Regions from separate parts of the Peribacillus sp. NPDC096540 genome, predicted to be linked through region 4. Evidence: riboswitches for the same ligand, from Rfam matches in the RefSeq annotation. Region 4 holds a riboswitch; each other region holds the start of a gene.
What was found. A riboswitch is a leader RNA that binds a small molecule or an ion and turns the genes downstream of it on or off. The one in region 4 is predicted to bind glycine.
Positions count from the first base shown of each region.

Region 1: linked by a shared signal. The riboswitch ahead of glyA (serine hydroxymethyltransferase) and the one ahead of ACQKMR_RS26900 (amino acid permease) in region 4 are both predicted to bind glycine.
Region 2: linked by a shared signal. The riboswitch ahead of gcvT (glycine cleavage system aminomethyltransferase GcvT) and the one ahead of ACQKMR_RS26900 (amino acid permease) in region 4 are both predicted to bind glycine.
Region 3: linked by a shared signal. The riboswitch ahead of ACQKMR_RS08675 (amino acid permease) and the one ahead of ACQKMR_RS26900 (amino acid permease) in region 4 are both predicted to bind glycine.

Region 1 is NZ_JBNNTG010000056.1:4,878-13,645, reverse strand. Features, by position in the region: gene ACQKMR_RS26440 (aldehyde dehydrogenase family protein) at 1-274, shown strand, start outside; gene speB (agmatinase) at 704-1,705, shown strand; glycine riboswitch at 1,872-1,971, shown strand; glycine riboswitch at 1,972-2,065, shown strand; partial or broken gene glyA (serine hydroxymethyltransferase) at 2,161-2,480, shown strand; gene ACQKMR_RS26425 (methyltransferase family protein) at 2,935-3,453, shown strand; gene ACQKMR_RS26420 (hypothetical protein) at 3,922-4,452, opposite strand; gene ACQKMR_RS26415 (fumarylacetoacetate hydrolase family protein) at 5,044-5,841, shown strand; gene ACQKMR_RS26410 (hypothetical protein) at 6,094-6,372, shown strand; gene ACQKMR_RS26405 (DUF192 domain-containing protein) at 6,811-7,197, shown strand; gene ACQKMR_RS26400 (MFS transporter) at 7,483-8,709, shown strand; gene ACQKMR_RS26395 (hypothetical protein) at 8,699-8,768, opposite strand, start outside.
Region 2 is NZ_JBNNTG010000003.1:167,963-176,730, forward strand. Features, by position in the region: gene comGG (competence type IV pilus minor pilin ComGG) at 1-59, shown strand, start outside; gene ACQKMR_RS04730 (YqzE family protein) at 364-549, shown strand; gene ACQKMR_RS04735 (YqhG family protein) at 649-1,446, opposite strand; gene ACQKMR_RS04740 (DEAD/DEAH box helicase) at 1,424-3,112, opposite strand; glycine riboswitch at 3,496-3,583, shown strand; glycine riboswitch at 3,587-3,670, shown strand; gene gcvT (glycine cleavage system aminomethyltransferase GcvT) at 3,823-4,929, shown strand; gene gcvPA (aminomethyl-transferring glycine dehydrogenase subunit GcvPA) at 4,948-6,294, shown strand; gene gcvPB (aminomethyl-transferring glycine dehydrogenase subunit GcvPB) at 6,287-7,744, shown strand; gene ACQKMR_RS04760 (rhodanese-like domain-containing protein) at 7,922-8,305, opposite strand; gene ACQKMR_RS04765 (lipoate--protein ligase family protein) at 8,523-8,768, shown strand, end outside.
Region 3 is NZ_JBNNTG010000006.1:164,699-173,466, reverse strand. Features, by position in the region: gene ACQKMR_RS08715 (ABC transporter permease) at 1-72, opposite strand, end outside; gene ACQKMR_RS08710 (ATP-binding cassette domain-containing protein) at 69-974, opposite strand; gene ACQKMR_RS08705 (PLD nuclease N-terminal domain-containing protein) at 971-1,210, opposite strand; gene ACQKMR_RS08700 (helix-turn-helix domain-containing protein) at 1,682-2,227, shown strand; gene ACQKMR_RS08695 (thioredoxin family protein) at 2,452-3,012, opposite strand; gene ACQKMR_RS08690 (hypothetical protein) at 3,602-3,814, shown strand; gene ACQKMR_RS08685 (FAD-binding oxidoreductase) at 3,909-5,273, opposite strand; gene ACQKMR_RS08680 (hypothetical protein) at 5,621-6,304, shown strand; glycine riboswitch at 7,016-7,094, shown strand; gene ACQKMR_RS08675 (amino acid permease) at 7,273-8,613, shown strand.
Region 4 is NZ_JBNNTG010000061.1:11,585-15,955, reverse strand. Features, by position in the region: gene lepB (signal peptidase I) at 648-917, shown strand; gene ACQKMR_RS26915 (hypothetical protein) at 996-1,229, opposite strand; partial or broken gene ACQKMR_RS26910 (NAD(P)-binding domain-containing protein) at 1,940-2,050, shown strand; gene ACQKMR_RS26905 (hypothetical protein) at 2,074-2,301, shown strand; glycine riboswitch at 2,582-2,681, shown strand; glycine riboswitch at 2,685-2,741, shown strand; partial or broken gene ACQKMR_RS26900 (amino acid permease) at 3,089-4,371, shown strand, end outside.

The sequences.
Region 1 (8,768 bases), on a different contig from region 4:
AGCCATCCAGCTTGCTAATGATTCCCCATATGGCCTCGCAGCAGGTGTATTTTCCCAAGACGGTGCAAAGGCTTTAAGAGTGATTAAGAAAATAAGGGCCGGAATTACATGGATTAATGCCTACAATCTAGCCTACAATGAAGCCCCGTGGGGAGGCTACAAACAGAGCGGAATTGGCCGTGGATTAGGAACTTTTGGTTTAGATGAGTTTAGTGAGGTAAAACAAATCAACATTAACTTAGAAGTGGAACCAACCAAGTGGTTTGATCATTAAAAATTGAGAAGTAGAGATAAATGAGTAAAAGAGAGTGAGTAATGCTTACATCGAAGAAGTTCTAATAATAGAGGAAGCATTTTTTTGAATCCACCAAAATTTTAAAATGTTATTTCTGTAAATGGGCTGGAAAAGAAAGAAAGCTGTCAGCCTAATTGTTTATTTTACTAGTGCTAGTTCATCAAGATTTGTTTTTTAAGACCTAATTTAAGACCTAACAAGAAAATAATAATATTTTACAGTATATGTATTATATTCCACGCGCTCTTTCTCCGTGGCGTTTACTAGGGAGAATCGAGTAATCAGAAAATATGTTGGTTCCTGGTAGTCATTATTGACTACACAATTCCGTTTTGCCTAGTTTTATAGGTTGGCAGGAAGCTTGCCTATATATTAACGAGGACGTAATACAAGTGGGAGGCAAAGTTCATGTCGAATAATGAAAAACAACATCTTAATTTACCTTTTACCGGAATCTGTACGTTCGGGAAATATCCCGTATGTCCTGATCTAGACCAGCTAGATGCAGATGTAGCTGTCATTGGAGTTCCAAATGATATGGGAACACAATGGAAGTCAGGCGCAAGAATGGGTCCAAGAGGAATTCGGGAGGGCTCTACATTATATAGTTTCGGGTTAGATGGTGCCTATGATATTGAAAATGATATCATTTATCTTGGCCCGAAATGGAAAGTCGTTGATTGCGGTGATGTAGACATAGTCCATGGGGATATGATGCAATCCCATGATAATACGGAAATAGCCATTCGAAAAATCGTTTCAAAAGGTGCAATGCCAGTTGTTTTAGGTGGAGATCATTCCATTACAATTCCAGTAGGAAAGGGCTTGGGTGAACTCGGGCCATTTCATGTGATCCAGATTGATGCACATTTAGACTGGGCAGATCACCGTTCAGGAATGCGGGTTGGACATGGAAGTTGCATCCGCCGCTTATCTGAAATGAATCATGTTCAAAAGATTTTCCAATTGGGCATTCGTGGAATCAGCAGCAGTAAAAAAGAAGATGTCGATGCTGCCAGAGAATACGGAAGTGTCATCTTGTCTCCCCGCCAAATGAGAAAGATGGGATTTGAACAGGTTCTGGAACTTATTCCAGAAGGTGAAAAATATTATATTACCATGGACATTGATGGCCTCGACCCATCGATCGCCCCTGCGACAGGCACACCTTCTCCTGGAGGCCTGCTTTATGATGAAGTCAACGAATTACTCCATGGAATTGCAAAAAGAGGAGAAGTAATCGGTTTTGATATGGTAGAAGTAGCTACTCCTTACGATCATACGGGAATAACTGGACAAGTGGCAGCGCGCCTCTCATTAGACTTACTTAGTTATGTTTTAAAAGAAAAAGAGAAAAACCAGGCTGCAATCAGCGATTATCAAGAGCAGAACTACATAAAGAAGCATTAGTCTGTTAAATTTGAAAGCGTTTGCTGATATAAAGTGATTTTCCTCCGTTTTATCTTTTCTTAGTTTCCTGAATATGTATAAATAAAGAGGCGATACCATAAAAAATACTTATGTAAATAATGTACAATCGCGAATATTTAGAGTGTTTCAAAAAAATATATAGCTGATGACGATTGTGGGAGAGTGCAATGTAGACAGCCACTGAAGGAGCAAGTTCCAAAAAAACCTTGGAACAAATCTCTCAGGTAAAGAACCACAATGGGACGCAACTCTGGAGAGAGCGTTTATAAAACGCCACCAAAGGGGAAGACTCTTTTTAGCATAGAGTTAAACTCTCAGGTAAAAGGACAGAGAAGGGAATGTTGCCATTACCCTTTTCTGTCCTTTTTTGCGTGCAAAAACAGGGAACATGATATGAAGTGGCAGCAGCTATCTAAAAAAAGGAGGAAATAAGAATGAGTTTGCAGAAAAATGATCAAACCATTTTTAAGCAATTGAAAACGAAAGGCAACGGCAACATCAAACACTAGAGTTGATCGCATCAGAAAACTTCGTCAGCCAAGATGTATTAGAGGCCATGGGAAGTGTGATGACGAATAAATATGCAGAGGGTTATCCAGGAATACGTTATTATGGCGGATGTGAATTTGATGATGTGGCAGAACAAGCAGCTATTGAGCACTTAACAAAGCTGTTTGGTGCCAAATATGCAAAGGTTCAGCCTCACTCAGGTGCATACTCGACTTGGAAGTATTTTGTTCTATCACAAATGGGATGCCAGTACTAGTTTGTGCCTCCCATGATTACTTATTCCCTATATCAATACCAACATGTCCACCTTTTTTTAGTATTAAAGAATACTATATGTCTGGCATTACTCCCCTAGTAGATACCGGTTTTTCAGTAGTGTCTGGAAATTAGGAGTATCTCTTGGCGATGAACCACGCTTTGGATTACGTTAAACAACTTATTGGGCAGGGAGTTCAACAAGGGATTATTTATTATTTGTAGAACTTATTACTTAATATTTTTTTCTGGAAGGAGTATTTAGATGAGACAAATAATCGCTCTGTGAAGTATTTAAGTGAGGAGGATGAATATGTTTCAAACACTAGAGGATTTCTTAAATTATGGAATAAATGTAAGTTTACATATTTTGGGGTATTCGTAATATAAATAAGTAGCAATAAACTTCAATTGTAAATTAAAGACCTAAAAGGTGGGATAGAATGGATGCATTTTTGACAGTTATACCAATTATACTTATAAGGTATGGCCTATTGAGTGCAATAAGTAAAGAGGGGCCTAAACGTGCAGGTTTCTTTGCTCCATTATTGGGAAAAGAAAAAGTGGCTTTCTGGATTTATCAAATTACGACCGCCCTTATTCTATTATTTTTATTACTACTCAAAATTAGAACAGACTCAGTTTGGTTTTATATCGGCCTAATAATCTATATTTCAGGAATTGTTTTATATGCGGTATCTATAGTAAATTATGCTAAACCTAAAATGAATGGGATAAATGTAAACGGGTTATATCGAATATCCCGCAATCCTATGTACATTGCATATTTCATTTACTTCTTGGGTTGTGTATTGCTTACACATTCATGGATATTGCTTGGGTTATTAATAGTTTTCCAAATATCAGCGCACTGGATTATTCTTTCAGAAGAAAGATGGTGTATCAAGAAATTTGGGGAAGAGTATATAAAATATATGAATAGAGTGAGACGTTATTTTTAGATAGGTACGGTACAAATTTGATATTCAAGTGGTGATCCCCCATCTTTTAAAATATTCATTAAGGAAGCACATAACGGACTTCCTTTAAAACTTTAAAATAATCAACATTATTCTTAAACATAGCCTTTATTATAAAAACAAAATTTTGAAAGAATGTACTTAAGTTAACAGGTGCGTTAGTTGATTAAGGAACACAAAAATGATCAATCTTTTTTATAAAAGAATAATCCAATTAAATAGTATAAGGGCATGTTTTGATTAATCTTTTTTCAAAACATGCCCTTTCTATTTATTCCTTTATCAAGGTGGAAAAAGAAGCTCTTCCTATTGGGTTTTTGCATCTTTTAATTAGCACATTTAGTTGTGAATTTGAAAGAAGGAAACAATATATTGTTGCTAAACTTTATACAAAAAAACAGCTGTCGACTTTGTCGACAGTCTGGAACCATATTAAATATGGTGTCTTTTTTATTTTAATGGGATTTCGAAATCTCCAATAGTCAAAGTATTCCCATCTTTTATTTTGTAATTTTTACGATATAATTCCATCATAATATCGCCAGCTTGATCTGTCCTGTCTTTATATTCGGATTGAGGTTTATAAGTAAAAGGGAAGACTTTTTTATATACTTGAACTGAATTTCCTCTGTATTTTTCTCCAATGATTTTGTAAGTATGATAGCTTACTGCGTAGTCATCCTTTAAATTTCGATCTTCTATTATATGATACTCTTGGGCAATGTAAAGTCTAGGTAAAATAGAAATGACAAGGACAATAAATATGACAAGACTTATAATTAGTGGAATTTTTGTATTTCTGAAATATAAGAATGAAGCTATCCAATAAATAGTTAAAAAGAAGAAATAAGGGATCAGTGTTCCCATAATAAACTCTTTTCCATCAGGAGAGATAAGAGCAAATTCTAAAGAAAGTAGAATCAACATTACAAACCGTAGAGTTAAATAAACTACAGATAAAGAAATAAAAAACAAGTTCACTTTTCGGCTCGTTCGGTATGGCGGTGAAACCGTAAAGGGAACAAGAACCTACAAAATGTAGGCGTTAGCCGTACAGATCGTGGTTATCGGTCCATTTAATGCCGAAGCGACACGTACAGAATGACAGAAAGGTGTTTTTCCGTTATGATAAGTCTGTAGTGCTCCCGCCTGAAATATATTTTGATACTCTAAATATTCTCAAAATGTTATAAATAAAGGCTAGTCGCAAACTAACTGAAAGTGAAAACATACCTTTTCCAGACAAAGACACTAATCGCTCCACAGTGATATTAAATTCATTTAGTGTAGTTTTAAAATAGAGTCGTACCGTTTATAAAAAACATATATCGGTTTAAATAAAGTTTAATCGTTTATAAAAATGATAAACCGAAATGAATCCTTGATTTTGATTTTCCTTAATGCTCTTCGGGAATGCTAAAGGGGAGTTAATTGTATGTGGAAGCTAAACTTCTATTTCATTGAGCTTTTCGGTTATAATGGAGTTGGATGTCTTCGTTTGCGATTATGTGGAGACCCGAGTTTTATATTATCTGAGGTCAGTATACCTTACATCAAAGGAGTTTATTCATAATGCATGTGCTACAAAAAACACAAAAAATAGTTCGCTATCAGAATCAACAGGGCAAGATACATTACGGTATTGTTGAGGATGAGATGATATTACAACTGTCTAGCAGTTTTGCTGAACTTGTCAACAAGGAAATAAAGTATGACGGGGTAGAGCTGAAATATAGTGACGTGAAAATTTTGGAACCTGTAAAACCCTCGAAAGTGGTTAATTTCGGCTGGACATATGCAGGTCATGCGAAGGAAACAGGGGGAGAGGCAAACCTTGTAGAACCATTTCTATTTTTAAAGCCATTATCTGCGCTTATTCCAGACAAGGAGAAAATTATCCTTCCTCCAAACGATCTATCCAACCAAGTAGAACTTGAAGGGGAAGTAGCCTTGGTAATTGGAAAGCGCGGAAAAAACATTAAAGAAGAAGATGCGCTTGATTATGTGTTTGGTTGTACGATATTTAATGACGTCACAGCAAGAGATCTTACAAAAAAAGATCCACAGTTTACGCGGGGCAAAGGATTTGATACGTTCGGACCTTTGGGGCCGTGCATCGTTACCGGGGTAGATCCTACAAATTTGCGGATTGTGACCACTTTAAACGGCCGCGTTGTACAAGACGGGAATACCAATGAAATGTCTCTAAGCATTCCGTATCTAATCAGCTGGCTTTCGCAGGTAATGACACTTGAGCCAGGTGACATTTTGGCCACGGGTTCACCATCTGGCAGCTGCCCGATCAAGTCGGGGGATGAGGTCGTTGTTGAAGTCGAGGATATCGGTCGGTTATGTAATGAGGTTCAGTAGGATTTGCCAGCATTCTTAATAACCACAAATGAAAATATTCATAAATAGATGAGCCGACTTTTTAAAATGTTACAGGGGGCATCGTAATAAAAAGAAAGAAGAGTTTCTTTGTACTTGCATTCGCATGTGGTGCTGCTAGAGAAACGGCAGTATTAAAAGAGCTTGGTGTCAATTAATTTGAGATAAATGATAAACCTGATGGTCAATGGCTAAATAAAGTTGAGTATTGAATCATTCCTTAATGAATTCTGAGTGGCAACTGAAGAAGAAATGGAAAAGGCAGCAGAGCTTGAAATTAGACATATGGCTTTCATGAGGTTGCAGGAAATGAATGTACAATTTGACAGTGCGTCTTATAAAGAACTATTAAAAGAGTTTCAAGATTTTGAAACCGATTCGAGTAAATTTGGGAGAGATGTATCCAGCCGTTTATCCGTTCTGTATGAATGGCCAATCAGAATTAATCATGCAAACGGCCCTATTTATATTGGTGAACACGATTTATATGAAGAAGAAGAGAATGAAGATTGATATTGAAATTTACACTTGGCATAGTCGTATAGGTTCATGTATTAGCTATTAATGTATTTTAAATCGATTTTAGAGCGTTAACCAAAAGGGTTAACGCTCTTTTTGTTTACAAAATTTGCTGGATATGAAGTAAGGGGATTCTTCCTTCTTTTTGAACTAAAGGGGCAGTTCAGTTGAACAAATCTTTTTATATATTGTTGCTGTGATTATTGAAAACAAAGTATTAAATTTAAAACCATAGAATAAGTATTAGAAGTGAAAAGGAGCTTGCCTAGTTATTTTTTTCTTCTTGTTTTCGTTTTATCTCAAACTTTCTTCCTTTTTATTATTAGGGGAAAAGACGTTTTTTCGAAAAAAGGAAATTTCAATCTCATGAACTTCTTTAAAAAGACATCAATTTTCTTTCCTGCTTATAATAATACTCGAGGGTGAGCAAACATGAAAAATAGAATAAAAACAAAAATGATAAAAATACTCAGTGGTAACAGGGAAACTAGATTAACCGTTCAAGTTGCAGATACTCAAATAAAAATAGAAAAGGGCTTAATGTTTGTTGGGAAATTACCCGAAAATGAGGGGATGTTATTTGTGTTTTCAGAAAAAATATATGGTGGCTTTTGGATGAAAAACACATTAATTCCTTTATCTATTGCTTTTCTTGATTCAGATGGGGAAATTCTAAAAATACTTGATATGGAGCCTTGTAAAAAGGATAAATGTCCTACCTATGATCCAGATCTTTCTTATCATTATGCAATTGAAGTGAATCTTGGATGGTTTGAAAAGAATCAAATCAAAGAAGGGGATTATGTAAAGTTTGATTGAATTCATCTCACCACACTTCTAGTTCTTAGAGGTGTGGTGATTTTTTAATGGATATTTATGTTAATATCGCTGAAAAAATAGTGAAGAAATGTACATAAACTAACAGGTGCGTTAGCTTAAGATAGGAGCAGTCTTTAAGGCAGCTTTTTCTTTATTTCATACTATCGGGACAGTTGTGGCATTAAACCATAAAAATAATATTGACTTAAAGAGCGTTTTTTCAGTTATTAATAATTAAGAACATTATAATTAATTAATAAAAACTTTTTATCATTGGGAGATATTATGAAAAGAATACCGTTTTATAGTTTCTGGTTTGCTAAGACAAGCATAGCCTTAGCTGATGTCATTTACATTATGGTTATTACCACATTTATATATCAAAAAACTGATTCTGCATTAATTGCTTCATTATTTCCTTTATTCAAAGCCTTGGCTAATATAATCGCTGGTCTAACATCACCATTAATATATAAAAAGTTCACTTTTTCTAAATTAATGGTGAGTCTTCAGGGTTTAAAGGCAATAATACTTACTCTCTTACTCTTTGGTTTCTTGCCTATAACTACTCATATTTATGTTCTGTTATTTATAATTTTAGTAATATCTTTTATGGAAGGATGGGGAAACCCGTTACTTAATTCTGTAACACCTAAAATTGTACCGAAAGAAAATCTTGTGAAAGCAAATAGTTCTATATCCATCACAACTCAATCTGTTCAAATAGCTGGGTATAGCTTTACTGGTTTTGCCGTAATAAATTGGGGGCATAATCCAACTTTGGCTTTTAATGCAGTGTTGCTTTGGGTTTCCGTATTATGTTTATATATTACTTCACAATATTTAATTGATATAGTTGAAGTTCAAACGGAAAAGCAATCCAAATGGGCACTAATGAAAGAAGGCTGGGGTATCTTATGGTCTAATCTAACTCTTAGAATGGTTACTTTAATGGATGTTATTGAGGGAATGGCAGGTTCCATTTGGATTGGAGCAATAACATTAGTGTATGTAAAAGAAGCCTTAAACCAAGGGGAGCAATGGTGGGGTTTTATTAATGCAAGTTATTATATTGGTTCTATTATTGGTGGTATAATCACTTTATTTTTAGCTAAAACAATTCAGAAGCATTTGATATTTAGTATGGCAGTTGGTTCGTTATTATTTAGTATTTTTACGTTAATTTATGGGCTGACGAGTATTCCAATACTGGCCCTTCTGCTTTGTGTTGCAATGGGTCCAGCATACCAAATTAGAGATGTGGCTCAACAAACTGCATTTCAAATAAATATTCAAACTCTACATTTACCAAAGGTATTTGCATTCCAAGGCATCCTGCTATCAACTGTTACAGGTTTATCCATTTTTCTAATGGGTTTCATTGCTGACTTTGTTGGAGTACGAGCTGTATATATATTCGGTTCAATCCTTATCTTTATTTCTGCTATATTATCTTTTACTTTAGTACAGGCAAACAAAAGGAAATTTTCTACTGTTGATTTTAAATCATAATAATATAAAGCTTTTCTTCAACTAACGGGTGCGTTAGCTGAAGATCGGAACTGGCCATC
Region 2 (8,768 bases), on a different contig from region 4:
TTCAATATGACAAAGAATTAGGTAGAGTTATAGAATGGATAGAAAAACAGTCAGTGTAACACGGATGAAGTCAACCTGAGGTGCGGATTCAGTGATATGGAATTAGTAGATTGAAAATACTCCATTGTGATAACTATGTCAGTAACAAGTGGAGAAGGGATTCAGGAAGGATGAAAACCGTTTTTGGCTAACTGAGTATGAGGATATCGAACGGAATGATTTTTTCAATGATAGGGTTGCCTATATGAAAAGTCAGAGCTTACCATGATACAACAAGCAGATCCAAATAGTAACCATCTCGGGTAAACTTGAAAGAATAAAAGAAGCATAAACGGGGCATGCTTTATTAAAGGGTGATATTGTATGTCTACAAATGCTTATATCAAATATCTTACACAGCAGCTTGTCGAATATTTTAATTTGACCAAGAAAGAACGGAAAGAAAAACGCCGTCATCGGAAAGAGGATAAAAGTCATGGTGTGTCCCACTGGTTTGGTATTGTCCCTTTCGCTTTGTCGATGTTTGTAAGAAAAAAAATCAAAAAATAAAACAGATGTCCTAAGCTTTGGGACATCTGTTTTTTTGTTTAGTCAGGCAAATATAGCTAGGCATTTGTAGTAGAGAAGTCATTTTTGAAAAAAATCCATTTATCCTAACGCTCTATCTGATAAGTAAAATAAACCGCCATTGATGATTGATATTAGAATATTTGGTTCATATTGGGCCTGTAATGCCTGTTTTTCAGTGAAATAACTTTCGCTTTTTTCATCCATATCCTTATAAAAATGCTCCAATAAATTTAAGTCATTCTGCCAGCGCTCTATGGCTTCTTCCGCCCAAGAATGGTCATCGTTCTCGAAACTGGTTCGGATATATGTATCAAGTCTTGCTAACCCACTTTTTGGCATGATTAACGGTGAGAGGGTGAAGGAGTAATCCGGTATCTTCGGTGTGACCTTAACCGGTAAAACACGATTGTGAAATCCTTCCATGATCTCTCCGGAGATTAAATTCAATCCGACAGACATAAAGATATCTTTTTTTCGATCACATTGATAAGATATTTTCACATTTAGTGTTAGCCAGGGAAACAATGGATTATGCCCGCCATTTGATGGAAGTGTATCCTCGAAAAGTCTAGTATATCCAGCCAGCCTTTTTGTTGATTCGATAATTTGACGGAGACGGGGCGAACCAAAGTGAATTCGTTCTCCTTTCATATTGGGTGGAGCCTGTTCAGGATCGGTAATGAAAGTAATCTGTGCTGGGTTTGGAATCCCGCCCGTTTTTTCGAGATAATGCCAATAAAAGGGACGGTTCATTAACTCTTTATCCATTTCAATCGTCAGTTGAACAGTAATATGGGATGGGGTATTTTCTAGTACTTCACAATCATTAGCTTCAAAGAAAGTTATTAAAAAATTATGAATTTCCTGTTGCTGCATGAATCTCACCTTCCTTCATAGCTTGAGCGAATTGAATCATGGATGAAAAATTATCCATCTTAATTTTCATTTCACCCTCTGTTCTTGACTCACCGACCACGTCAATTAAATATTCTTCGATGTTGCTAATATCCAGCTTCGTTAAAATATCATCCAATTCACCAATTACTTTTTCAAACAAATGGATTTTTTCATATAATAATTTCAAAATATGTTCTTCAACTGTATTTTTCGTTGCAAAGTTATAAATCATGACATCTTCTTCCTGACCAAGTCGGTGAATCCGTCCAATTCTTTGTTCAAGTCTCATTGGATTCCATGGCAGGTCAAAATTAATCAAGTGGTGGCAAAATTGAAGGTTTATTCCTTCCCCACCAGCTTCGGTAGCAATTAAAACCTGAATCTGCTTTTGGAATAATTCTCTCATCCAGTCTTTTTTTCCACGCTTAAATCCGCCGCGGAAAGGAACCGAGGAAATTCCATTCTGTTGTAAATACCACTGTAAATATAGCTGAGTAGCTCTGTATTCCGTAAAAATAATCACTTTGTCATCAATTTTCTTGATGAGTTCTAAAGCTTTTTCAGCCTTGGAGTTTTGTACCGTTTCATTTACCTTCTCAAACAGCTCATCCAGCTTTGCTAAGAAGTCAGGGGAAGGCTGTTCATATTTGGCTTTCATGTTTTTCAATGTATAAAAAACGGCTTCTCTGCTGCTGCATGCTTCTCTTTGGAGCGTGAGTGCTGAAAAAGAACTTCCCTTCGCCCTATCTGAAACAGGCTTAAATTTGGAAACAGCGTCGTACAAGGCTTGTTCAGTTGGAGAAAATTCAATGATGATTGTTTCCACCTGCCTTTTGGTCCATTCAATTCCAGTATCAGCCCGTCGGTTCCGAATCATTACAGTATTGACGAGTTCCTTTAGATGCTCATCCTCAATAATATTACGGCCTTTGCCTTTATATTTCTCAGAAAAGAGTGTTGCATTTCCCAGGTGCCCCGGTTTTAATAACGAAACTAGATGGAAAATTTCTTCGACTTTATTTTGAATTGGCGTAGCTGTCAGCAGTAAACAAAATTTCTTTTTCAGATTTTGGACAAATTCATAGTTCTTCGTTTTATTATTTTTAAGTTTATGAGCTTCATCAATAATGATAAAGTCATATTCCTGATTAAAAATGATATCTCGATGCGGAGCGCGTTTCGCTGTATCAATGGATGATATAACAACATCGCATGATTCCCACACATAACTTTTTCTTTGAACAACAGCCGGAATATGAAACTTGGTATTCAATTCAAAAGACCATTGACTTACAAGTGAAGCGGGTACAAGGATTAATACTTTTTTAACAAGACCTCGGATCATGTATTCTTTTAGAATCAAGCCAGCTTCGATTGTTTTACCGAGACCTACTTCATCAGCTAAAATGGCTTTTCCATTCATCTTTTCAACTACCTGCTTTGCTGCTTCCAATTGGTGGGGAAGCGGGGTGAGCTGTGGAAGATGCTTGGGTGCCTGTAAACCTTCAAAATCAGGAATAATGAGGTTTTCTTCCATTTGAACAGCCAATTTATAAAGCTCCCAATTTCCCCATGGACCGTCATTTTCCATCTTTTGTAGAAACCCGTCATTCCAATCAGAACTGAAGGATATATTAATTTTCATTGAAACTACTCCTTCTAAAATCATAATTTTCTTATTTAGGGTTGAAACCCGAACATTTTATATGTGTAGTAAGAAAAATATTTCTCTGTAAAAAGATATTGCAGAGAAAAGTTTCTTAAGGTAGGATGTAAGTATATTTAGAAAATTCCAATTTCCCAAACGCTTAAAAGAAGCGTCCATTTTTCTGAATGTAGCGTTTTTAATAGTATGGGCAACCGGCTCCTACTTTATCCCAGATTAACAGACTAGAGATCATTCATTAAGTTCCCCGAAGTTTTAAGGAGAGTTGGTAGAGAACGCATTTTGTAAATGCACAGAGGTTTTACTAACTATCAGTAGGAATTATTTACTTTCCTAATTGGTGGAGACACATTTATATGCGGGTGAAGATAAGGGGAGAGACTACGAATGTAGCGCCGAAGGAGCAAACTTAGCAGTGAATCTCTCAGGCAAAAGAACTCTTATTGGACGCAACTCTGGAGAGCGCCGCTCGTTGCAGGACGGCCACCAAAGGGGAAAACCTATTATATAGGTAAACTTTCAGGTTTCAGGACAGAGAAAAAGCTCTATAGGGCTTTCTCTGTCCTTTTTTGTGCCCTTTTTTCCTCATTATGAACAGGATGAGAAGTATAAGAAGATCTGATTGAATGGAAAGAAGATTTTAGAAAAGAAAGCAAAGTACATTTAAAAAATATAAGGGGGGTCATTTTTTGACCAATTTAAAAAGAACGCCACTATTTGAGGTTTATCGTGAATGCGGAGGAAAAACAATCGATTTTGGCGGCTGGGAACTTCCTGTTCAATTTTCGGGTATCAAGGACGAACATGAAGCAGTTCGTACAAAAGCTGGCTTATTTGATGTCTCCCATATGGGTGAGGTTGATGTAAAGGGACCAGGGAGTCTTTCCTTTTTACAAAAAATGATGACCAATGATGTATCAAAGCTAAAACAGGGTGGTGCAATTTATACGGCTATGTGTTATGAAAACGGCGGTACGGTTGACGATCTTATCATTTATAAAAGAGCAGAAGATGACTATCTGCTCGTGGTCAATGCCGCCAATACAGAAAAAGATTTTAACTGGCTTCAAGCTAATTGTTCAGAGGATGTCCAACTTTCGAATGTATCAAGCGATTATACACAGTTGGCATTGCAGGGACCTCTTGCAGAGAAAATATTACAAAAACTATCTAATGATACACTTTTGAGTGAAATTGGCTTTTTTAAATTCAAGGAAAATGTCCTGATAAATGGGCTTTCCACGATCGTTTCACGTACAGGATATACGGGTGAAGATGGTTTTGAAATATATAGCCGCAGTGAAAATGGCCCGGCCCTTTGGAGAGCTATTCTTGATGCAGGAAAAGAAGAAGGGATACAGCCGATAGGTTTAGGGGCACGTGACACACTCCGCTTTGAAGCTAAACTTCCGCTTTATGGACAGGAGCTTTCACCGGATATTACCCCAATTGAAGCCGGGATTGGTTTTGCGGTTAAAGTGGATAAGGAAGCCGACTTTTTCGGGAAAGCCGTTCTAGCTGAACAAAAGGAAAATGGGGCACCACGTAAGCTTGTCGGAATTGAAATGATTGACCGAGGCATTCCTCGTCATGGTTATAAGGTATACAGTGGGGATAAAGTCATTGGTGAAGTTACGACTGGCACTCAATCACCAACCTTGAAGAAAAATGTAGGATTGGTACTTATCGATAAAGACTATTCGGTGATGGATTTGGAAGTCGAAGTGGAAATTCGTTCAAAACGATTGAAAGCCGTTATTATACAAACACCTTTTTATAAAAAACCACGTAAATAGAGAGGAATGGTCATTAAGATGAAACATCGTTACTTACCCATGACAGAGCAGGATAAACAACAAATGCTGGAGGTAATAGGGGTCCCTTCTGTTGAGAACCTTTTCAACGATATTCCTGAAAGTGTCCGTTTTCAAGGCGAATATGACATTAAACCAGCTAAATCAGAGCCAGCCTTAATGAAAGAATTATCAAAACTTGCGGCCAAGAATGCTGATCTTAAAAACTATGCTTCCTTTCTTGGTGCGGGCGTGTATGACCATTATTCACCGGTCATCGTCGATCACGTTCTATCCCGTTCGGAGTTTTATACAGCCTACACTCCTTATCAGCCGGAAATTTCACAGGGGGAGCTTCAGGCCATTTTTGAATATCAAACGATGATTTGTGAAATGACCGGAATGGATGTAGCTAACTCCTCCATGTATGACGGAGGGACGGCATTAGCGGAAGCAGCGATGCTTGCATCCGGTCATACACGACGTAAGAAAATTCTCATTTCAGCTGCAGTACATCCTGAATCAAGGGAAGTCGTTAAGACGTATGCGAAAGGTCAGCGAGTAGAAGTCATTGAAATTCCATTTAAAGATGGTGTGACAGATCTAGCCGCCTTAAAGGAATTGGCAAAAGATGATATTGCGGGAGTCATTGTCCAATATCCAAACTTCTTTGGACGTATTGAACCGTTGAAAGAAATGGAAGAAATCATTCATGATGTGAAATCCATGTTTATCGTTTCGAGTAACCCTCTTGCACTAGGTGCATTGACACCCCCAGGTGCCCTTGGAGCTGATATCGTAACAGGCGATGCTCAGCCATTCGGTATTCCAGCAGCTTTTGGCGGACCTCATTGCGGATACTTTGCGGTCACGAACAAACTTGTTCGAAAAGTGCCAGGTCGTCTCGTCGGGCAAACAGTGGATGAAGATGGTAAACGGGGATTTGTACTGACACTTCAAGCTCGTGAGCAACACATTCGTCGTGACAAGGCAACATCCAATATCTGTTCCAATCAGGCGTTGAATGCTTTAGCAGCTTCTGTTGCGATGACCGCACTTGGGAAAAAGGGTGTCAAAGAAATGGCTGTTAATAATATTCAAAAAGCCTATTATGCGAAAAAAGCTTTAAAGGAAAAAGGAATAGAAGTGGTGTTTGAAGGACCTTCGTTTAATGAATTTGTCATTAAATTGCCGGCTCCTTACCAAGAAATTAATCAAAGTCTTTTTGATAAAGAAATGATCGGCGGCTTCGACTTAGGGACTGTTTATCCACAGTTGAAAGACCATATGCTTGTGGCTGTAACAGAACTTAGAACAAAAGAAGAAATTGATGCACTTGCGCAGGAATTGGGGGATCAACATGAATAATCAAGATCAATCACTCATTTTTGAAATCAGTACGTCCGGTCGAATCGGGTACAGTCTACCGGAAATGGATGTTGAAAAAATTTCGCTTGAAGAGATTTTTCCTGCCGAGTACATCCGTCAAGAAGAGGCTGAGCTTCCAGAAGTATCGGAATTAGATATCATGCGTCATTATACGGCTTTATCCAAACGGAATCACGGGGTGGATTCGGGCTTTTATCCACTCGGTTCTTGTACGATGAAGTATAACCCGAAAATAAATGAAAATGTGGCGCGTTTTAACGGTTTCGCCCATATCCATCCATATCAAGATCCGGCGACTGTGCAGGGAGCCTTGGAACTATTATTTGACTTGCAAGAACATTTAACAGAAATCACAGGGATGGATCAAGTGACTTTACAGCCAGCAGCAGGTGCACATGGTGAATGGACAGGGTTAATGATGATTCGCGCCTTCCATGAAGCGAACGGTGATACAGCACGGACGAAAGTGATTGTTCCTGATTCGGCACACGGTACGAATCCAGCTTCCGCCACTGTTGCGGGACTGGAAACGATTACGGTAAAATCTGATGAAAATGGCTTAGTTGACCTTGAAGATTTAAAGCGCGTGGTAGGTTCGGATACGGCGGCTTTAATGCTGACGAATCCCAATACGCTAGGATTGTTTGAAGAGAATATTTTGGAAATGGCAAAACTTGTCCACGATGCTGGTGGGAAGCTTTATTATGACGGGGCCAATCTTAATGCAGTCTTATCTAAAGCCCGCCCAGGTGATATGGGCTTTGATGTGGTCCATTTAAATCTCCATAAAACATTTACAGGTCCACATGGCGGCGGTGGTCCGGGTTCTGGTCCTGTCGGAGTAAAATCGGATTTGATTCCCTACTTGCCTAAACCACTCGTGGTCAAACGAGATGAGCAATTTATGCTGGATTATGATCGCCCGCAATCCATCGGAAGAGTTAAACCTTATTACGGAAACTTCGGAATAAATGTGAGGGCTTATACGTACATTCGTTCAATGGGTCCTGATGGTCTTAAGGCTGTCACGGAGAATGCGGTCATCAATGCGAATTATATGATGCGTAGGTTGGAACCATATTTTGATTTACCATATAATCGTCATTGTAAGCATGAATTTGTGCTTAGTGGCCGCCGGCAAAAGAAGTTGGGCGTCCGAACACTCGATATTGCCAAAAGATTACTAGACTTCGGCTATCATCCACCTACTATTTACTTCCCGTTGAACGTGGAAGAAGGAATGATGATAGAACCGACTGAAACGGAGTCAAAGGAAACTCTCGACGCGTTCATTGATGCGATGATTCAAATAGCTAAGGAAGCGGAAGAAACTCCGGAAATCGTACAGGAAGCGCCACATACAACAGTTATTAAAAGGCTGGATGAAACACTTGCTGCAAGAAAACCAGTCCTCCGTTATCAAGCTTAATAGCCTAAATAAAAATCCCCGCCATCAGAGCGGGGATTTTTATTTTTTATATGTATAGAGAATGACCGGCTGGAAATGAATATACCATAAGACATAATAAGCAATAAGACGGCATTTCATTTCAATTTTTAGAATGATAGCTTTTTAATTAAAAAGAGCCCATGCGGAGATGGGTTCTTATTTCTTTGCTTTAATTTTACCGGTCCACATTTTGAAACCGCCTTTTAGATGAAACAGTTCTTTGTAGCCTTTTTTGTATAGCATGGCTGCAGCTCTTCCGCTGATGATTTCGCTTTGAGCGTACAAGTATACAGGCTTGTCCGGTCTAATTTCAACCAGGCGAGTTTTCATTTGTGTCATAGGGATGTTTCTTGCGCCTAAGATATGACCATTATCAAATTCATTTGGTTCCCGCACATCGATTAGTTGTACTTTTCTGTAGTTAGCAATAAATTCATCCTGTGTTAACGTTTTAACGATTTTACGCTGGCGGTACCAATTAAAAAGTGAATACGCAATAACCGCTCCTATGATGATGAGCAGTGTATATAATAATTCCAAACATAAAAACTCCCTTCTACCTAACGAATACAGACAATCTTTATTATATAATTGCTTTAACTAATAATCAAAAAATATTTTCGTAAAATTCTTTATCGACTTAATAGTACTTTCTTTTTTAGAGTGTTAAAGTCTGTTAAACTACTACATGTGAGTTTTTTTTATGACGGAATTACTGACCTACTTTAAAGCAGTCTACATGAAATGAGGGGTAAGGATGACAAAAGAAAAATGGGGATTTATAGATTCAGGATATTGTTCACCGGCTTTTAATATGGCGATGGACGAAGCTCTTTTAAACTGGCAGAGTAAAGGGGAAATACCACCGATTATACGCTTTTACGGTTGGGACCCAGCTACATTGTCGATTGGTTATTTTCAAAAGGCAGAATCTGAAATTGATATAGCAGAAGTTAAAAGGCAGGGCCTTGGTTTTGTTCGCAGACCAACAGGAGGACGTGCG
Region 3 (8,768 bases), on a different contig from region 4:
CAGCCAAATAACTTTGAATTCACGTACCATCTGCACAAATTCCTTTTTCGCTAAAACGGTAAAATTATTCATTTTTCCACCACCAATTTTAAGAATATCTCCTCCAATGTATCGTTATCTATTTCAAACCGTACAAGATCAACATTGTGTTCCAGAGCACTAGCCAGTAACAAATTCTTGTTTGATTCTATATTTTCCACTTCTATTTTCAATTTATTTCCCATTACCTCTACACCTTTTACAAAGTTCAGGCTTTTAACGATTTCAATCCATTCTTGACTTTTAACGGTTAAATCAACATTAATTTTATTTTCACTATTCCTATTTAATAATTCTGTCATTGTAGTATCTTCAATTTTTTCACCATTCTTTATAATGACGAATCTCTCACATATTTCTTCTGCATCACTTAATATATGTGTTGATAATAAAATTGTCGTCTCTTTCTTTATTTCTTCTATTATATTTAGAACTTCTCTTCGACCAATTGGATCTAATGCCGAAACTGGTTCATCCATTACAATCAAAGATGGTTTATGTAACAATGCTTGTGCAATTCCAAGTCTCTGTTTCATTCCACCTGAAAAGGTTCTTACCCTTGAATTCTCTTCCCCACTTAACCCTACTTTCGACATGATTTCTGGAATACTCCGTGTTAATTCTTCCTTCTTTATTCCTGATAGCTCCCCCATAAAAGTAAGGGTTTCTTTAGCAGTCATCCATTGAAAAAAGTTTGGGTATTGTGGTAAGTACCCTATTTCCCTTTTCATTTTTGAAATTTTCTTACCTCCAAGTAAGACTTCTCCCATACTTGGATCTATAATATTTGCAATAACTTTTATTAGTGTCGATTTACCTGCCCCATTAGGCCCTATCAATCCAACACATTCCCCTGATTTTAGTTCCATTGAAAAATTATTAACTGCTGTTTTTTCTTTGAATTTTTTAGTAACATTTTTGATTTCTAATTTCATATTCTGTCACTGTCCTTTCTACCAATAACAAAGTACAGTATTGGACCAAGAATATTTACAAAAATAATAATGAGAGTCCACAATAAAATATATTTCCTCGTTTTTCGATGTCTGTATAAATCAATTAAAGCTATAAGGACTAAAATCATTTCAATAGCAATTACCGGTAAAATAATCGGCAGAAAAGACATGAAATCAATATTTTTAAATTCGTCCCATCCGTAATGCAATTGCATACCAACCACTCCTATAATTTAAAATAACTTGAAATAAAGTGTTATCATTATCAATAATGGTAACATGATAATTGGAATATTACACCTATTTTTTTCTTTTAAAAATATTGTTTTAGTATTATTTATAATGATAATATTATCATTATAAATAATACTATTATATAGTGGGATTTATGTAAGCTACAACCTAGGGTTTTTTATCCTATTGTAGAACACATTTCATCTTTTAAAAAAATTACATATAAATTTTAAAAAATGCATTACTTTCTTCAAAATATATTAAGTTAAAAATTCCTAAATTGATTAAATGTATTCTTTTACTATTATTTTACTTAAATGAAAACGATTTAACCATTACACTATATGACAAAATTAAGTTATTATTCGGGATCTATATGATAAGAAAAGAACACTGATTATGGAATTGATTAGCATTACGTAGTAACAAATTTCTAATGTAAGGAGAATAAAATGGTTAATAAAGCTGAAATTCTAATGCACCCTGTAAGAATTAAGATCTCCCAAGCTTTAATGAGAAACAGAGAAAATGGATTAACACCACTGGAAATGTTAAAAATCATAAAAGATGTACCTCAAGCAACATTGTATCGACATATACAAGTTTTGCTAGATTCTGGAGTTATTCGCATTGTGAAAGAGAAAAAAGTGAGATCGGTTTCCGAAAAATACTACGTTTTAAATGAAGAAGAAGCACGACTTAGTGGAGAAGAATGGAAAAAATCTTCTAATGAGAACAAATTGAACTATTATTCTTATTATCAATTATCACTTATGACTCAATATCAAAATTACCTTACTAAATTAGAAGAAAGAGATTGCTCAGAAGATGGTTCAACCTTTTCACTTTTAGAACTAAAGCTTGATGATGAAAGTTTTATTAACTTTCAAAATGAATTAAACGATCTAATGTTAAAATACTACAAAGCCACGAAACAAAATGCTAAACAGGATTCTCCAATTCGAACCATTGGCGTTACCATTATTCCAGAATCATAATCAAATGAAAAAGGTTGCCCCAAAACCAAAGTATGAACCATGTCCTTACCATATAGAAAAACCCCTGCAAATAATAAAACGAGTGTAAAACAGCTTACGTTTTACACTCGTTTTTATTGGTCTACACCCCCGCCTCTCTTCTTATCAAAGACGCTTTAAGTGAGGTATTCGAGTTTATAGAACAATAAAATATGCACGTATAAAACGAGGAGGAAATCCAAAGTTTATATTTTTGCTAAGGTTTCTTTTATACTGCTGTATACTTCGTTCCAAAGCTGTTTATCTTCAGAAAAAGCTTCTGTCATTTTTTTAAATACTTCTTTTTGCTCTGCCTCAAAGCTTTCGTCATCCCTAGCTGGCAGAACTGATCGAAACTCCATTACGTACTCTTGTACCTTTGGTGCACGAGGCCCCCAAACCGCTTTTTCTTCACCATTCTTATCAATAAATATAAAAATAGGAATTGAACGCGCCGTTCCATTTGTTAAGTATTGGTCTATAAGCTCAAGGTTTTGATCACGTAAAACCATGTGAGTTTCAATATTTGAGGCCTCTGCAATGTTTAAAAAAATAGGTATATTCATCATCGCATCTCCGCACCAGTCTTCAGTAATGATAATAACTCGAAGGTCTTTTGCTTTTAAATCATAAAAAAAATCTTGGTCTACCTTCGAAATAGAAAACCGATCATAAATCGATTGTAAGCTTTCTTTATGAACTTTCATCGAAGCAACAAAGTCTTTAGCAGGAATCCCCTTTTCAAACCATTCATTCAAATCCGTCATCATATTACTCCTACCTTTTTAAATTAAAAGTACCATAAACAACTTATTATTTCATTGTTTCCACTCTAATAATCAACAAGATTTTCCGAGTTGTGGATCACTAACAGCAACCTGATTGTTTAACATATCTTGTTTTTTTGTCTTACCAAAAATCGTATTTTATTATAGGAAAAATATGTTGTAAAAGCTCAAGACATAAACTATTGATTTTTAATCCTGGAAAGGATGATACATTGACTAAAAAATTATTAATAACTTTTCAACATTGTGTTTCTAAAAGTTATACACTAATTTTGCTACGAGGCTTGAGGGATGAGAATTACTCCATATCCTCTTTGCATTGTCCACAAGTTATACACTACATTTTGCTACACTCTTTATTTTCGCTACGACTAGTTTATCTATTCGTTACACATTTAACTTCATTTATGTAAAAATACCCAAATTCCCAACTTATATGTTCCAATGATTTGGGTGGGGAATTCAGGATCATCGTGTTTTACGTTTTATATTTTTTCTCCTTATAAAAAAGAAAAGAAAGGTCATCCTAAAGGAGTATTCAAAAAAGGAAATAAGGAGAGAAAAATTAATGCCTCAACAACAAATCGATGTCAATCAATTAAATCAAGCAAAAGCAAATGTCACTCTTACACAAACTTTACTTAGTCAAGCAATTGAAAAATCTTCGTCGGACCCAACTTTGGCACAAGAAGCAATTAAACAAGCTGCTTCGGAAATCGCCCAAGCCCAATCATATGTAAGTCAAGTTTACAGTGTAATGCAAACTCAAAAAACGGAGTAAATAAGAACAGAATGTCACAAAAGCTAGATGATAAGAGGCCTATACCCATAAGTGGATTAGGCCTTTTTAGTTACTCACATAGATTAGGCAAACCTTATAAAAAAGGAGCGCCCCTGTTTTTCTTAAAACCTGGGATGCTTTGAAGGAATTTAAACGTATTAAATGGATCATATGCTGTTTTCACTTCTCGAAGCCGTCTAAAATTTTCTCCATAATACGCTGTTGGCCAATCTTTGATTTGCCGATCAGGCCAATTCACATAGTCACCATTCGTATAAGGTGATAAGGCACTCCTTAATTCTTTGATCCAGCGTATGTTTTCCCGTTCTTCTTCAGGATTGTTCCATGTAGCTAGGTACTCCTGGGCTATAATGGCGTTCCTGTAATAGAAAGCCGTTTCCCTTGGTTCGACCTTGCCTGCTGCTCCTCCAAGAGATTGTTGCCAAATGCCTGAATTTTCATTTGGTGCTTTTTCTAAAAATTGTTTCATCGTCAAGATCGCTTTCTTCGGAAAAGGTTTATTAATAAAAGATCCTGATCTCTTTCGATGGGCTGATTGATTTCCACTCGGATCGTCAAAGAACCGTACAGCTTCAATATATGGGACTTCCTTTATCAATACACTAGTTGGTGAACCAGTTCTCGTTAACGGCTGAAGAAGTTGCTTTAACTTAGATGACGTACCTACAAATTCACCTTGAGCGATAATTTGGTTTACTTCCTTTGACTTAAATTCTATTTCTGATGTTAGTCGTTCATCCGTGTGAGGTGCCCAATTTTGCCATGCATTAAATACTTCTTCGAAATCTTCCCATCCCCATGTAATGGAGAAGACTGAAACCCTAGAAATGGGGTGCACCTTGAATGTAAAGGATGTGACAATACCAAAGTTCCCGCCTCCCCCACCGCAGCAAGCCCAAAATAAATCACTATTATGATTCTTGTTTGCTTTAATGAGTTCAGCACCTTTACTCCCACTCGCTCTTACCATTTCTAGTTCAATCAGATTGTCACAAGTAAGTCCAAACAACCGCGTTAACATGCCAATTCCCCCGCCAAGCGTAAGGCCGACAAGGCCTACACTGCTTTCGGTACCTGCAGGGATAGTCGTGCCGTATTCCCATAATTTATTATATACCTTCCCTAAATTAGCTCCGGCTTCTATTTTCGCAATCATTTTTTCACGATTGACCTTGATTCTATCCATTTCGCTGACATCAATAATAAGACCGCCATTTACTAATGAAAAATTTTCATAGCTATGTCGGCCGCTCCTCACCCGAAAAGGTATATGATTCTCCCTCGCCCACTTCAATGCATTTTGTACATCCTTTGTATTCTGACAAAATACAATTATCTTTGGGAATTTTGGGAAGCTTAAATTATTATTTATTCTTGCCTGCTCATATTCAGAATCATCAGGTGTAACGATCCGTCCGGTAAGCTTTGTCTTTTCCAAAATATAACCCCCTTTCTCAGATAATGTAGAGAGGATGTTATATACTATGAAAATCTTTAGGAGTAGACACATTCTTTAGCGAAAAGGTTTCAATTAATCTAATACATACTTTTAACTCAACATTCGTACCTTAAAAAGTAGGATATATAGTTTTTCTATATAATAGAGCACACTTAACTCGTGAATTTTCATGTTTTACTCGTGAATTCCACCAATTTACTCGTAACAATTTCAATAAACTTAACAGGTGATGACTGTATGCACTCTACTCGCCCCCCTTCTTTGTTGATTCACGCAGCTAAAGTGAGTACGCTAGAAATAAACGGGAACAAAAGGGAGATGGGCTGATGTTGAAAGAAAAGATCATAGCTTGTTTTAGTGGTGGCAAAGATTCCACGTATATGCTTCATAAGCTGTTAAAAGAAAACAAATATGAAGTCGTATCATTAATTACAACCGTTACGACTGATGATGAAACATCCGGACACATGGTTGATTTTAAATTGATCCAAGCTCAAGCAGCATCCATTGGAATTCCATTATACAAAATTCAATATCCTTTATATGATGGAAAAGGTTTTGAAAATGGCCTAATTGGCGCCATGAATTTTTTTGGCAATCAAGGTATCTCCAAAATTGCATTTGGAGATCTTTTTCTGGAAGATTGTATCGAATACAAAAAGAACTTAGTTGAGTCTAATGGTTATGAACTAATCCTTCCTTTAGCCGGAATCAACCCGAAACAGCTAGTCCAGGAGTTTCTTGATTTAGGGTATAAAGCGAAAATAGTCAGCATTCGTTTAGATAAGCTCGATCCTTCTTTTTTAGGAAGAGATCTGGACCATAAATTTATTAAAGATTTACCAGAGGATGTAGATCCATGTGGTGAGTTTGGTGAATATCACTCATTCGTATATAACGGAGATATTTTCTCTCATCCGATACAACTAGACTTAGATGATGAAATGTTTGTACTTCCTGCAAATCCATTATTCAGCGAGGTTGGCTATAAACGTGTGGTAAAAGTTTAATTTCCTCATTAATATTGTCAGGGATCTTTGGGGACATAAACCCAAGAGGATGCCTGACACCTTTTTTATGATCTCAATTCAGCTTTTATTTGCGGATTCATTCTTAACGGAATGAATCTCCATTTTCCATTATAATTACGATGAAGGTTTTGCATTCCAGTTTATAGTTCACTTTTAACTGATTATGGATTGGTTTTATATCGCAAAATACGCTATTGTTATTAACAATAAAATTTTCTATGCTCATCAATAGGACTACTGTTTCAATCGCCTGCACTTTTAATAAACTAAAAAAACATGGTCATAAGGTTGGCATTTCCTTTGATAAATGTTGTCCATATAAAATGCCCAGTGCTCCTAATCCAATAATTGATACTGTTTTTATCTCCATAATTCCTTTCACCTTTTCAGCTAAAATTTATCACGCTATTCAGATAATAACCGCGATTAAAGTGCCAGTTCCTATGGCATGGATTGTATAGAAAAAAACAACTAGAAAGCCTATAATATTGTGAAATACCAAGAATGACGGCCTAACTTTCCAATTCCATATTGACCTATAGAATAAACAATGATAGAATTCCAATATTATATTATTGTTATTTAAATATAATGACAAATGACCGAAAGAAGATTCATTTCTTCCACAGACGGACATTTATTACAACCGCATACTAGTAAGCGTTGAATGCTATGGATCACACTATAGCAGGAGCAGCTTCTGGAGAGACTGTACATAGTACAGCGCCGAAGGATTCACAATCTCAGGCAAAAGGACAGAAGAGTAACGAATGATGAATTGTTATTCTTTAACCTGACGAGATTGGTAGTATCCAATCTCTTTTTTTATTGTCTAAAATCCAAGATATTGCCATTTAATGGCATAAGCGAGGTGAAAAAACGAGCTATACGGAATATAGAATCACGCTCCACACGACTAAGATGAAAAACAACGGGAGATGCTCAAATTGGCTAAACAGGAATTGAAAAGAGATTTAAAAAATCGCCATATACAATTAATTGCAATAGGAGGAACCATTGGTACCGGTTTATTTCTTGGATCCGGTAAAGCCATCCAATTGGCCGGTCCATCCATTATCTTTTCCTATCTTATTATAGGGATTGCCTTATTTTTTGTTATGAGGGCTTTAGGGGAATTACTTTTATCCAACGCAGGTTATACGTCATTCACCGAATTCGCTACCGAATATATCGGGCCGTGGGCTGGATTCGTGACCGGATGGACCTATTGGTTCTGTTGGATCATGACAGCCATGGCCGATATCATCGCGGTTGGTGTCTATATGCAATATTGGTTCAATATCCCTCAATGGATACCGGCTCTTGCCTGCCTGGTCATTCTGTTAGGATTGAATTTATTGACCGTTAAATTGTTTGGAGAACTTGAATTCTGGTTCGCGCTCATTAAGGTTATCACGATTGTTGCCTTGATTATTGTAGGCATCATCCTGTTAGTCATTGGCTTTAAAACAAACACGGGAACCGTTTCACTCACCAACCTTTGGAGCCACGGAGGCATGTTCCCGAACGGCGTATCCGGCTTCCTGCTATCCTTACAACTGGTTGTCTTCTCCTTTGTAGGGGTCGAATTAATTGGTGTTTCTGCAGCAGAAACAGCAAACCCGAAAAAAAATATACCGTCTGCCATCAATAAAATCCCGGTCCGAATTTTACTTTTCTATGTAGGTGCTATACTCGTCATTTTATGCGTCAATCCTTGGACACAGCTGGATTCATCAAGCAGTCCATTCGTAGAAGTCTTTACACTAATCGGCATACCAGTCGCTGCAGGGATTATCAATTTTGTCGTCCTAACATCCGCTGCATCTGCCGGCAACAGCGGTTTATTTTCAACAAGCCGTATGCTTTATACGTTAAGCAATAATAACGATGCTCCTGCAAAATTAGCAAAATTAAATAAACATGCTGTTCCAAGTAATGCCTTGTTTACATCGGCAATCGTCGTCTCCCTAGGGGCATTGCTAAGCAAAATGATCCCGGAACAGGCCTTTACAATAGTGACAACAATCAGTGCCATCTGTTTCATTTGGGTTTGGAGCATCATCTTGATTTCTCATATCAAATATACGAAAAAACGTCCGGATTTGAGAGCCCAATCAACTTTCAAAGCTCCTTTTACACCCTTTATCAATTACGTTATTTTAGGATTATTTCTGTTCATCCTAATCGTTATGCTATTCGCTGAAGCTACACGGGTATCACTGTTAATGACGCCAATCTGGTTCATTCTTTTACTCGTACTCTATAACTATCAGAAAAAGAAGTAGCCATTTTTCATGTTCGAAGGAATTAAAAGGAAGGGACACTCCCTTCCTTTTTTCAGTTTATTTTGCTAACACAGAGAAGTGCTACTAAAAATATACTGCATCCACAGTAAATTTTATATTAAAATAGTGAGGTACTTTAAGTCGATATGAATGAC
Region 4 (4,371 bases):
GATAATGATAGAGTTTAGAGGTGAAATATCGAAATTTTAAAAAATACTAAAATCTTAAATGCAATCTGTATACTTCTTGTTACTATTCATATGCTTGTTTTGTATGCGTTGGTTTTTATGACAGATAAATTGGATACAAGGTTTGGACAAATAGGCTCTCTTATTGCATTGGTGTTAGGAATTTTGTTTTGCTATAAAGCCTTCAAAATAATGTCACCATTACGCCATACCTTGCTAATCACAACGTTTTTTATGTCGTTATTAGGTGCGTTAATCCTTCTTGTATTCTTGATTGCTTGTTTTTAATAGGAGTGTCTTATGCCCTCTTATAGAAACCATCTAAACGAAAACACCCAAAATTAAAAAGCATTGTTTTTCAACTAACGAGTGCGATAGCGCCATAAGAAGGCCGCCTTTTGGCGGCCTTTTGAATATACGATCATTACACAAATCGTCCATTCAAATCAAAGTGAAAAAATACCCTTAATTAACTATCGAGGCAGTTTAGTGAAAGAAGGTTAAAGGTCTTCCTTTTTCTATTTATTCATTTACACAAGATATTTTACGCTCTCAATAGCCGCACGTGTAATATATGGAATAATTTGCGATGGTAAAAGTTAATAAAAATGAGAAAAAGAAGAAATTTAATGAAAAACAAAGAATCATGGATTAAAGCAATTGTAATTGCAGTTGTTTTGGCCTTCACCATTAGAACACATATTTTTGTTCCTATTGTCGTAGCTGGAGAATCCATGATGCCAACATTGAAAAATCATGAGTGCATTATCCTCAATAAGTTCTGTACCAAAATCAATGATATCTATAGGTTTGATATTGTTTTTTTTCATGCAACCAAAGAGAAAGATTACATTAAGATTATAAAGAAGATAATGAATATTATCTTTTTAAAAAGCTAGGATAAACAAACCAAAGAGGCAAACGGATTTCCGCTCGCCTCTTTGGTTTGTTTTAGTTCTAGAAAACGATACTATCTATTAATGATGGTCATTTTTATTTTGCTCTTGATCGTGTTTATGGATAGTATTTACCTTGATTATGCGGTCCGGCTCCCGGCCAAAACCATCAATCTCTAAGCGATCCTTGAACGCTTGGATTACAGAGTACGCATTGGTATCGGGTGTATCCAACATGCCTTGGAAATTCACATATTTGATTCCGTTTTTCTCACCATAATTGCCTGCATGATTATGCCCGTTGAAGTAAGCCACTACATTGCCCGCAGACTCCAGTTCCCGCGTGATTTCAGCGTCATGACACTTAACAACCACGCAGGATATTTTCACGAATGAGAAGTTTAGAGAGAAAATCAAAGAAATGATCTAGGCGAAAAACAAGAACTAAATTTAGAAATTATTGTCATTATTAGGGTGATCAAGCATTCTCCCTGTAAGGGAGGGGGTTAATACCATTTCATAATCTGAAATATGTTAGGGCACTCAATCACCACTAGATAATTAAACGGGATTCTGTAAGTCCAACTATTAGTTTAGCAATCCATTCTGCAACATCAGTTTTATCAGACTGCTTCATATGTTGGGCAAAAACTCAATATCTTCAGCATCTAGTAAATTCACACATGGTTTCCAGTAGACAATATGGGTACATTGATAATGCTTAATCCAGTCAACCAACTGCATTAGAAATACAGTTTTAGATGAAAACGTGAATCTCCTTTCCTTTTTGTTTTATAATATTGAATCCGTTTATCAGCCGGGAGTTAAATCTTACAAGAAGAATATGTGTTTATCTACCTAGAAAACCAGGCTTTGAAAAGAGAAGAAAGAACCGGAGTAACGTATATCCAAGTAAATAATTTGGATCAATAAGGTTTATTATTGTATAACTAGAGATGAGATTTAAAGTTTGATTTCAAAGTAGCTAAGCTTGATTCTAATAATTAAAAAGGGACGAATGGACCATGGCAAAACAACAAATCGGTGTGATAGGTTTAGCCGTAATGGGTAAAAATCTAGCGTTAAATATTGAAAGTCGAGGTTATTCTATTTCTGTTTACAATCGTCCGTCTGAACTGTAAAGGGGGTATGAACTAAAATGAGTAAGGAAAAGAAAATCAAGCTAAAGAAGCCAAAGAAGTGGTGGGTATGGGTTCTAGCAATTATCCTCATTGCTAATATAGCAAGTGGTTGGGACAAAGAGGAAGTTGCTAAAGAAGAGAAGGAGGGTGCCTCTAAGCAATCTATACTGTTGCAAGGATTCTCGCGAGTCTCGCAATACGTCAATTTTCTCTTTTTCCATACATCAATTGTGTTAAAAATATAGACATTATGTCCTTTCCCATCTTTAGATTTAGACGTATTTTCAATGGGCAAAATGCCTAAATCCTTCGTTTTTCTCAGCATCCGTTCAAAAGTGGATCGGTTTACACCTACGATTCAACAAATTTGATTTTGCAATTTAATAACTTTTAATTTATGAACTGTTAGAAAAATCAATATCGTCTATGTTTAAATTTCAGAAAATAATGATTTTTCAGATAGTTATTGAAATTTCCATTAAAACCCGTTAATATACAACTATTAAAGCAACTTTATATCAGCGGATGATGATTGTGGGAGAGACTAAACGTTGTTTAGCACCGAAGGAGCAAACCCTAAAAAGCAGGGAACTAATCTCTCAGGTAAATGGACTACAATTGGACGCGTCTCTGGAGAGAGCCATAGGCCACCGAAGGAGTTAAACTCTCAGGTAAAAGGACAGAGGAAGATAGGAAAACCCCTATCTTTCCTCTGTCCTTTTTTGTATTTGGAAAGATAAAAAAAGGAAAAAGAGAGGAGTGTGCATTGAAATCTGTTAAAAAAAGAGTCAATCTTTGATTTCAACGATTAACGCACAATGTTTTTTTCAAAAAGATTGGTAGATTAGAAAAAAAATTAAAAAAGGGGACAGAATATGAATCTATTTTGTAAAAAAATCTATTATTAAAGAAAGCGCTTACATGAGTGGGGTCATTCTCCCAGTACGCTAATTATTTAACTCATTGAAGGACTGACCCTTTAGTCAGGAAAAAATCACAAATAGCCTATAAAACTAGAAAGTGGGAAATCATATGCAGGAACAAAAGCTGGAGAGAGGCCTAAAAAACAGACATGTACAACTCATCGCTATTGGTGGGGCAATCGGAACGGGATTATTTCTTGGGGCAGGAAAATCTATTCATTTAGCAGGACCATCAATTTTATTTGCTTACATGATTACAGGCGTCATTTGCTTTTTAATCATGGGCGCACTTGGAGAATTACTCTTATCCAATTTGAACTATCATTCTTTTGTTGACTTTGTAGAGAATATTTAGGTAATATGGCAGCATTTTTAACTGGGTGGACCTATTGATTTTGCTGGATTTCAATTGCAATGGCAGACTTAACAGCAGTTGGTCTTTATACCCAGTATTGGTTTCCCTCCGTACCACAGTGGATGCCAGGATTATTTGCGCTTGTCATTTTGCTATTTATGAATCTTGCAACCGTAAAACTTTTTGGCGAAATGGAATTCTGGTTCGCATTAATTAAAGTCGTCGCTATTTTAGCACTCATTGTTATCGGTATTTTCATGATTATTAAAGGCTTTTCCACAGATTCAGGCGCAGCCAGTTTCACGAATCTATGGAGTCACGAAGGTATGTTCCCAAATGGAATAAATGGCTTTATCCTCTCATTCCAGATGGTAGTGTTTGCGTTTGTTGGTATTGAACTTGTAGGACTTACAGCAGGTGAAACAGAAAATCCAGAAAAAGTTATCCCAAAAGCAATCAATAATATTCCTATTCGGATTATAATTTTCTACATTGGTGCACTTATTGTCATTATGAGTGTTTATCCGTGGAACGCAATCATCCCATCGGAAAGCCCATTCGTCCAAGTATTCGTGGCTGTTGGTATCGCTGCGGCTGCTGGCATCGTCAATTTTGTCGTCCTAACATCGGCTGCTTCGGCATGTAACAGCGCAATCTTCAGTACAAGCCGGATGGTATACTCACTGCCAAAGATAAAAATGCACCTGTGCCATTTGCAAAACTTAATGCCCGTAAAGTACCTTCCAATGCATTGGCCTTTTCAACTGTCGTCATTCTAATTTCCGTTGTTTTGAACTATTTAATGCCAGAGGGAGTATTTACGTTAATTACAAGTATTTCTACAGTATGTTTCATCTTTATTTGGGGAGTTACTGTCATCAGTCATTTAAAATACCGCAAAACAAGGCCAGATCTAGCGAAAATGAACAAATTTAAATTACCACTTTATCCAATTTCTAATTACTTGATCCTTACTTTCCTAGCGTTCGTACTTGTTGTGCTTGCACTTTCGGAAGATACTCGTGTTGCCTTGTTCG